Regions from separate parts of the Streptomyces cinereospinus genome, predicted to be linked through region 4. Evidence: riboswitches for the same ligand, from Rfam matches in the RefSeq annotation. Region 4 holds a riboswitch; each other region holds the start of a gene.
What was found. A riboswitch is a leader RNA that binds a small molecule or an ion and turns the genes downstream of it on or off. The one in region 4 is predicted to bind cyclic di-AMP.
Positions count from the first base shown of each region.

Region 1 (2,191 bases), on a different contig from region 4:
CGCACGGCCGGGGCGGGGGCGCGGGGAACGACCCCTGGGCGCGTCGCGCCGCCTCAGCGGCCCCCGGGGTCGGCCGAGGCTGCCGGGCACGGTCGTCGTGGGCGCCGAGCGGAGCGCGGAAGCCGTCCACGGCTGGGGCCGTGGCGCGGGGGCCGATGGACGCCCGGCTGCCCGTGCGGGGGGCTCCGGCAGCCGTCCCGCCCGAACGGCGGACTCGGGGCGCCACAACCGCTGGGCGCCGCCGGCCGGGTGCGCGGCCCGACGTGGGCGCGAGCGCTCCGGGTGTGTGGCCCGGCGCGGCCGCGAGCGCCGAGTGTGTGGGCCCGGCGCGGGTGTCGGTGCCGAGTGCGTCGGCCGGCGCGGACGGGGTCGCCGGCTGCGCGGGCCTGCCGGTGCGCGCCGGCCATCCCCGGCGGGACAGCCGGGCGCGGCGACCGGCGGGGCGGTGGCGGCCCTTCGTGAGGGCCGCCACCGCCCTCCGAGGGTTACTTGACCCGGCCGTACCAGACGCTCTTCGTCCAGATCTTCTGCAGCCGCACGACGTCCCCGGTCTTCGGGGCGTGCCAGATCCTCCCCTTCCCGGCGTAGATCCCCACGTGGTACACGTTCGACCCCGAGTGGAAGAACACGAGGTCGCCGGCCTTGCGGCTCCCGGCGGAGATGTGGCGGGTCTTGTTGTACTGCTGGGCGGCGGTACGGGGCAGCTTCTTGCCCGCCTTCTTGTACGAGTACAGCGTCAGCCCGGAGCAGTCGAACCGGCGGGGCCCGGTGCCGCCCCACTTGTACGGGGAGCCCTTCTTCGAGGCGGCGACCTGGAGCGCCTTCGTCGCCGGCGTGGCGGCCGCGGCCTCCGGGACGAGGCCCGGAGCCACCACGGAGCCGCCCACTGCGGCGAGGGTGAGGGCCGAGGCCGTACCGGCCCGGGCCATGAGCGACGGGACACGATTGAGCGCGGTCATGCGCAACCCTTCGTCAGCCGCCTGTGAAGGATGACCTGTCGGATTCGGGCTGGCGAAGTTGCCCGGCCGCGTTGCCGCGGCTTCACCCCAAGGGACGCTCGGACGTCGTGCTCCGGCGACCCGTCGTGCCTGGGTCCTCCACTCCTGCCGATCCACTCCTGTCGACCGGTCATCCAGGCGGCGGCAGGACTCGGCGTCCGCCCGGACCGCCCCGCCGCGGTGGCGGGGGCTTGTCGTCAGTCAGGGATCTTGACTCACCGAAGTCCTAAAATCCCAACGCAACCGGGGATTTGTGGTGTTACTCACCACTCGCCCGTTCGGGTGGACAGCCGGACGTTCGAAGGGGTGTCAAGAGTGCCACGCCACCCCGGACCAGCACTGGAAGGCCTCATTCCGCCTCGAAGCAGCTCGCGTTGCGCAACCGCAAGGGCCCCGGAAAAGGAGGTGAGGATCCTTCGGACGGCGGTAGCCCTTTTGGTCCGTTTCGGCTGCGCCCCGGGCGTTCCGTCGCGCCGGCCCGCGGCCGGGGCGGACGGCGGAGGAGCGGGCCGTGCCGCAACTGTCGGAGCGCGGTGCGGCGGTGGCACGCGCCGTGCGGCGCTCACCGTCCGGCACGCGCAGCGCCCGCGCGAGGTCCGGGTGCGGCGTGCGGTCCCGGCCCGCTGGTGCGTCGGCGCGAGCGCGTCGGGCGGTCCGCCCGCTCGTGCACCAGCGGCCGGGTGGCGCTCGGCCCACGCTACGTGGTCCCGTCGTACGCCGGGTCGATACGTCCGAACAGGCCCGTCAGGGCCGGGTGACGGCCGGCCGGCCGAGCCTTCGGGCGGGTGCGCTCGCGCCCGGATCGCGGTTCCCGTCCCCGTGGGGACGGCGGCCGGCCCTCGCGCGGACGGCGGTCAGCCCGCCGGCGCGGGCTCCCGGCCGGCGCCGGGCTTCCGCTGCCCCGCGCGGGACTTCAGCGCGCTGCCCAGCAGCACCGCCCCCAGCCCCACCGCGGCCCACCACGTCAGCGTCAGCGCCGGTTCCAGCGCCGCCGCGCCGTCGAAGTACGACACCGACCGCAGCAGCGTCGTCCCCGCGCCCGGCGGCAGCCACTGGCCGATCGCCCCGGCCGGCTCGGGCAGCATCTCCGGCGCCGACCCGGCCCCCGAGAAGGGGTTGCCGAGCAGCATCAGCACGGCCGCGGCGAGCCCGACCCCGGCCCGGCCGAGGAGCGCGCCCAGGCCGGCGACCGC
Region 1 is NZ_JBHMCY010000008.1:30,963-33,153, forward strand. Features, by position in the region: gene ACFF45_RS06105 (C40 family peptidase) at 486-959, opposite strand; cyclic di-AMP (ydaO/yuaA leader) riboswitch at 963-1,149, opposite strand; gene ACFF45_RS06110 (ABC transporter permease) at 1,853-2,191, opposite strand, start outside.
Region 1: linked by a shared signal. The riboswitch ahead of ACFF45_RS06105 (C40 family peptidase) and the one ahead of ACFF45_RS17615 (M23 family metallopeptidase) in region 4 are both predicted to bind cyclic di-AMP.

Region 2 (2,191 bases), on a different contig from region 4:
GGATCTGCCCCGGGTGCACCCCGCGCTCGCCGAGGAGGTGGGCGATGCGGTGGGTGAGGACGCGGGTCTTGCCGGAGCCGGCACCGGCCACGATGAGCAGGGGGGAGCCGGAGTGGACGACGGCGGCGCGCTGGTTGTCGTTCAGCCCCTCCAGGAGCGCGGCGGCGTCCACGGCGGGGCGCGGGGCGCCGTCGCGGTAGTAGGCGTCCCGGTCCGGGGGCACGTCGTCGAACTTCCCGCCGAACAGATCGTCCGGGATCGGCTCCGGAGCGTGCTCGTCCTCGGGCGGCGGGGGCTCCTCGTGGGCCCGCGGGGCCTGGAGGTCCGCCAGGAAGCTGTCGTCAAAGAGGCTGCTCATCGCTCTCCGAGTCTAGGGTGCCCCACCGACAGCCCGCGGCCGCCCCGGAAACATCCCGGACCGGAACAGCGGACGATCGTGCGGGGAAGACCGACGATCTTGCCGCGGCGAGGCGGTGGGCCCCACCGCGGCGAGGCGGGCGATCCCGCCGCGGCGCCGAGGCCGGACGGCCACGGACGTAAGGCCGGCGACCGTACCGGCACAGACAGAAGCCGGCCTCGCGCGCGAGATGTGCCCCGGCCACGCACGTGAGGCCTGCGGTCACGCACGTGAGGCCCGGTCCGACCTTGCACGTGAGGCCCGCTCCGACCACCCACCGCACGACAGACCCGGCCACGCACCGCACGACGGACCCGGCCACGCATCACCCGGCAGACCCCGGCCGCACACCGCGACGCAGCCCACGGCCCCCACCGGCCACGCACGCGACGCAGACCCCTGCCCACACCACGAGGCGGGCACCGCCCGGCCGCCGCCGCGGCCGCCGGCCGCGCACGCTCACCGTCCGAACACGATCTCACGCGAGCCGTAACGACTGACTAAAGGTCACGAAAATGTATCGGGCATATCACCCACCAACCTTCACACGGGCCACACGAGTTGGCTACCGTTCCGGTCAGGCCGCACGACCCCCACCGGCGAACGTCGCCGGGCCGCGCGGCCTCCGCCGAGTCCGGTGCGCCCCAGGCAGCCGGAGCCGGGGACCCAACCGAATCTGGGGTGAATCGGCCCGCCTCCCTCCCCGGGAGCGGACCGTAGGGCAACCCTTCCGAACCACCCGCCCGAACCCGACAGCTAACCCGGTAGGCGGCAGATGGAAGGAGTCGCCTCCTTTGGCGTCGCACCGCAAGTCGCGCCCCGCCGGCGCGCGCGCAGCAGGTATACGGACCCCCGCACTCGCCACCGCCGCCCTCACGTCCGTGGCCCTGCTCTCCCAGACCGCCAACGCCGCCCCCTCGGCCGACGACAACCCGAGTCTCGAAGAGGTCGAGAAGAAGGTCGACGACCTCTACCGCCAGGCGGAGTCGGCCACCGAGAAGTACAACGCGGCCAAAGAACGGACCGCGAAGCAGCGCAAGCGCGTCGACACCCTCCTGGACGACGTCGCCCAGCGCGCGCAGCGGCTGAACGACGCGCGCGAGGAACTGGGGACGTACGCCGCCGCCCAGTACCGCACCGGCGGGTCCCTCCCCGAGACCGCCACCTTCCTGCTCGCCGACTCGCCGCAGGACTACCTCGACCGGACGCAGCTGATGGGCCGGCTGACCAGCCGCCAGAAGGACGCGGTCGACGAGTACTTCACCGAGCAGTCCGCGACGATGAAGAAGCGCCAGGAGGCCACCGAGAGCCTGACGACGCTCACCGAGTCGCAGAGCGACCTGCGGACGGCCAAGGCCACGGTCCAGCAGAAGCTCGCCGACGCGCGGGAACTGCTGTCGCGGCTGACCGCCGAGGAGAAGGCCCGCCTCGCGGCGATCGAGAAGGAGAAGCAGGAGGAGGCCGAGCGCAGGGCCGCCGAGCTCGCCCGGCAGCAGGCGGCGGAGCAGCGGCGCCTGGAGGCGGCGCGACAGGAGCAGGAGCAGGTGCAGGAGTCGGCGGGCGGCGGTTCCTCGACCGCGACCGGCGACCCGTCCGGTTCCGGGACGTCGGTGCCGGACTCCGCGTACGGCACCAAGGCGGAGAAGGCGCTCGCCTTCGCCCGCGCCCAGATCGGCAAGCCGTACGTCTGGGGCGCCACCGGCCCCGACTCCTACGACTGCTCCGGCCTCACCCAGGCCGCGTGGAAGGCCGCCGACGTCAGCCTGCCCCGCACCACCTACGACCAGGTGAACG
Region 2 is NZ_JBHMCY010000003.1:59,887-62,077, forward strand. Features, by position in the region: gene pcrA (DNA helicase PcrA) at 1-358, opposite strand, end outside; cyclic di-AMP (ydaO/yuaA leader) riboswitch at 1,014-1,183, shown strand; gene ACFF45_RS02110 (C40 family peptidase) at 1,192-2,191, shown strand, end outside.
Region 2: linked by a shared signal. The riboswitch ahead of ACFF45_RS02110 (C40 family peptidase) and the one ahead of ACFF45_RS17615 (M23 family metallopeptidase) in region 4 are both predicted to bind cyclic di-AMP.

Region 3 (2,191 bases), on a different contig from region 4:
GTCCAGGTCGAACATGGCCTGGTCGATCAGGCGCTGCTCGGTGGCGTCGTAGCCGACCAGCTCCGGGCCGATCTGCTCGATGACGGCCAGGACGGCCTTCTCGACGCCCTTGCCGAGGTAGCGGTCGGGGTCGCCGTCGCGGAGCTCGATGGCCTCGAAGGCGCCGGTGGAGGCGCCGGACGGGACGGCGGCACGACCCGTGCTGCCGTCGTCGAGGCCGACCTCGACCTCGACCGTGGGGTTGCCTCGGGAGTCCAGGATTTCCCGGGCTACGACGACGTCGATGGACGGCACGAGCATCTCCTTCGTGGATGTGACGCGGTGAGCAGGACCGCAGCGGCTCTGCGAGACGAGCCTAACCGGCTCCGTGCGATCGGCCAGCCGGTCGCCCATCTCGTGGACGGAACCGAGAGTAAATTGTTTCCGAACCAAACAAAGACATCGATGCCCAACAGTGACACAAAGAAATCCCCGCCCTGGCGCGTACGGGGGAACACGCACCGGGGCGGGGAGCCCGTGGGGACGGGGGGAGCCCGCACGGGAGACTCGGCGGCGGACTACTGCAGGTGCAGCTGCTGGCCCGGGTAGATGAGGTCGGCGTCCTCGACGATGTCCTTGTTCAGCTCGAACAGCTTCTCCCAGCCGCCCTGGACGTCGCGGTCGGCGGCGATGGTGCTGAGGGTGTCGCCCTCGACGACCTCGTACTCGCCGTCACCCTTCTCGACCTTGTCGCCGGCCGGCGTGGTGACCGTCTCCCCGGCGGCCGGGCGGTCCTGCGAGCGGGAGGCCGGCTGCTCCTCGGTCGCCCGCGTGCCGGCGCCGGCGCTCTGCTCGGTGCCCTGCTCGGCGCTCTGCTCCGTGCTCTGCCCGGTGCTCTGGGTGGAGCCGCCGCCATAGGGGGCGTTCGACAGGCCCGTGCCGCAGACCGGCCAGGCACCCTTGCCCTGACCCGCGAGCACCTTCTCGGCGATCTGGATCTGCTGCTCCTTGCCGGCCTGGTCGGCCGTGGCGGCGAACTGCGTGCCGCCGTACGCGGCCCAGGTCGACGCGGAGAACTGCAGACCGCCGTAGTAGCCGTTGCCGGTGTTGATGGCCCAGTTGCCGCCGGACTCGCACTGGGCGACGGCGTCCCACTCGGCGGCGGTGGCGGCGGAGGCGCTGCCGGCGGCCACCAGCGGGGCGGCCACGGCGGCGGCACCGGTGACGCCGACGGCGGCGATGGCGCGGACGGTCCTGGACGGACGACGGTGCTTGCCCTTGCTGGAGAACAGCATGGTTGGATCCCCTCACCGACGCCTGCGAGGTGAGCTGTCGGGTTCGGGCCGGTTGAGTTGCCCGGCCACACCTCCGTGGGAGGCGTGGCTTCACCCCTAGCCGGTTCCGGCGCTGAGTCTCCTCAACCGCCGGGCCCGGCACTTACCTTGGGTCCCCCGCTCCTGCCTACGGCGCTTGACGCGACGACTGTTCCCGGACGGCCGCTGGCAGGATTCGGCGTTGCGGCAACCGGGGCCCGCGTTGGCGAGCGGTCATGACCGTAGACAGGTGATCGGCCGGATATCAAAGACGATCAGCATTTCTGAGACTCATCCCACACTTTCGCCGTATCGGACATTCGGCTCGAAGTGTGACATGAACTCCCGTCACCTAGGGGCGTTTTCCGGACTGGTGTCCGGCTCGTCCCGGTGACTGCCCGGCATCCTGCCCGACGCCGATGTCCAGCGTCTGACCGGGGACGATGAGGTCGGGGTCGGTGCCGAGGGAGTCCTTGTTCCCGGCATAGAGGGCGGACCATCCGCCCTGCACGCCAAGGGAGTCGGCGATGCCCCAGAGGCTGTCGCCCTCCCGGACGGTGTACGCGCCCTCGACGGCCGCACGGGCGGTGGCGCCGTCGCGCGAGGCATGCCGCCCGGCGGACTCGCCGGCACGGCCGCCGGCCAGGTCTTCGTTCGCGCTTCCACCACGGTGCCGGCCGACGCTCAGGGCGCCCGTATCGGTGAGGTTCGAGGTGCTCGGCGTGTTCGACGGCACGTCAGCCGACGGAGAGGACGGGAGGAATGCGCCCGATTCGGAGGATTGGGTGGGTTCGGGCGAGGGGGTGGATCCGTCGCCGGACCCGGCGGAGGAGGAGGGGGTGGGCGAGGCGGATGCACCGCTACCGGCAGACGGGGTCGATGTATCCGCTTCGGCGGAC
Region 3 is NZ_JBHMCY010000071.1:26,463-28,653, reverse strand. Features, by position in the region: gene eno (phosphopyruvate hydratase) at 1-294, opposite strand, end outside; gene ACFF45_RS28390 (transglycosylase family protein) at 558-1,274, opposite strand; cyclic di-AMP (ydaO/yuaA leader) riboswitch at 1,279-1,458, opposite strand; gene ACFF45_RS28385 (transglycosylase family protein) at 1,645-2,191, opposite strand, start outside.
Region 3: linked by a shared signal. The riboswitch ahead of ACFF45_RS28390 (transglycosylase family protein) and the one ahead of ACFF45_RS17615 (M23 family metallopeptidase) in region 4 are both predicted to bind cyclic di-AMP.

Region 4 (2,191 bases):
TGGGTGTGCCGGCCGGCGCGGCGAAGTCGAGGCCCGTGTGGTAGCCGGACGACCACAGCGCACCGGCCTGGCCGAAGGTGGAGGTGAGGGTGTACGAGGAGGTCGGCAGCGCGTACAGCCTGGCCAGCGCGGCGAGGCGCTCGGCCTCGGCCTTCTGGCGGGCCTCCTCCTCGGCCTTCGCCTTGGCGGCGGCGGCCTTCTCCTCGGCCTCCTTCTCCGCCTTGGCCGCGGCATCGGCGGCGGCCTTCTCGGCGGCGGCCAGGGCGTCCGCGGCGGCCTTGCTCTCGACCTGCTCCTGCTGCTGCTCGGCCTGCGCCATGATGCGGGCGCGCAGGGCCTCACCGGCGTCGGTGGTGCCTTCCGCGGTGTCCGCGTCGGTGGTGCCGAGGCTGCTGAGCGGGGTGCCGGCGGCCTCGGTGGTCTCGGAGCCGGTGTCGTCGTCGGTTATCAGCGCGCCGACGGAGGGCAGGTCCGGCATGGAGATCGAAACCGGCGGCTTGCCGCTGTTCGCGCTGGCCATGCCGCCCGCGCCGACCGCGGCGATGACGCCGACGCCGAGGACGGTGGAACTGCGGGCGAGCCCGCCGCCGCGCTGCTTGCTGACGCGGTGCCGGCCGCGTACGGGACGGACGGTCTCCGCGGTGGGGTTCCACTCCTCCCACGGGCCCTCGTCGGCGCGCGGTGCGCCGTAGACGAACGTGTCGGTGCTGTCGTCGGTGCGCTGGCCCGGCACGAACGGGGCAGGGGGGACAGGCCGGTTGGACGCCACGTGGGCGTACTCCTTTCCTTCCTTCTCGCCTACCGGGTTAGCTGACGGGTTCGGAGCAGGAAGGTCTCCTACGCGCGTAATCAAGCCGTACTGGTACGGCGGCATACGCCCGATTCACCCCAAGGTGGTGGTTCCCCGGTTCCCTTGTGCGGCCGGTGAGGGCCCCGCGCGGGATTCGGCGCGTGCGCACGGAGCCGCCTCTGGTGACGGCTGGGACGACCGCGCTGCGTTATCGGACGTTAATAGAACCGGGGCCTGATTTCCAAGCCGTTCCACTTGATCATTAACGAATCCCGCCCGGACGTACAGGCCATGCACGGCGAAAACCGGGCGAGTTGACCGGCATTCAGTACCGTTCCCGTATCTGACTGTGTGTCAGTTGTTATGCGGAGGGCGTTTGTTCGCTCACACCCGGTGACGGGCGCCGGACGGCGAGCAGGGCCATGTCGTCGGTGGCCCCGCCCCCGCTGTGCCGGCGCACGTCGTCGGCCACCACGCACAGCAGTTCGCCCGGCCCGCCGAAGGTGCGGCCGGCCAGCCGGGCCGCCGGGTCGTAGAAGACGCCCTGCGCGTTGCGGGCCTCGGACAGGCCGTCGGTGTAGAGCAGCAGCGTCGCCCCGCCCGGGAAGCGGGACTCCTCCGCGCGGTCCGGCCAGACGCCCAGCTCGCCCATGCCGAGCGGCAGCGCCGGGTCGCGCGCGGACAGCGGGCTCACGGTGCCGTCGGCGTACAGCATCAGGGGCGGCGGATGGCCCCGGTTGAGGATCCGCACCACCCCGTCGCCGTGCGGGATCTCGGCGAGTACGGCGGTGGTGAAGCCCTCGACGGCGTCGATCCCGTCCCGCCGCGTGCCCTCGCGCGCCAGCGCCCGCTCCAGCCGCTGCGCCACCGTCTCCAGCGTCGCCTCGTGCTCGGCGGCCTCCCGGAACGCCCCGATGACCACCGCGACCGCCGCCACCGCCCCCATGCCCTTGCCGCGCACGTCCCCGACCACCAGCCGGATGCCGTACGGGCTGTCCTGGACCGCGTACAGATCACCGCCGATGAAGGCGTCCGCCTGCGCGGCCTCGTACCGCGCGGCGATCTCGAATCCGCCGATCCGTTCCGTCGGTTCCGGCAGCACCGCGAGCTGGGCGGCCTCGGCGATCTCCCGGGCCGAGTCGAGGAGGGCGTTGCTGCGCCGCACGAGCGCGTTGATGAGCACGGCGAGGACGGCCACCGTCGCCACGGTGACCAGCTCGGTGAGCGACTCGACGTGCAGCAGGGTGCCGGCCGCGAGGTCCAGCGCGACGCCCAGGATGACGGCGGCGACGCCGGTGAGGATCGTCGCGCGGCGGGACAGCAGCGGGGCGGCGATCAGGGGGGCGGCGGTGAACAGGGGGGCGGCGGTGAAGCCGCGGGGGGTGAGGTAGTCGTAGCAGG
Region 4 is NZ_JBHMCY010000031.1:16,027-18,217, forward strand. Features, by position in the region: gene ACFF45_RS17615 (M23 family metallopeptidase) at 1-769, opposite strand, end outside; cyclic di-AMP (ydaO/yuaA leader) riboswitch at 782-960, opposite strand; gene ACFF45_RS17620 (PP2C family protein-serine/threonine phosphatase) at 1,152-2,191, opposite strand, start outside.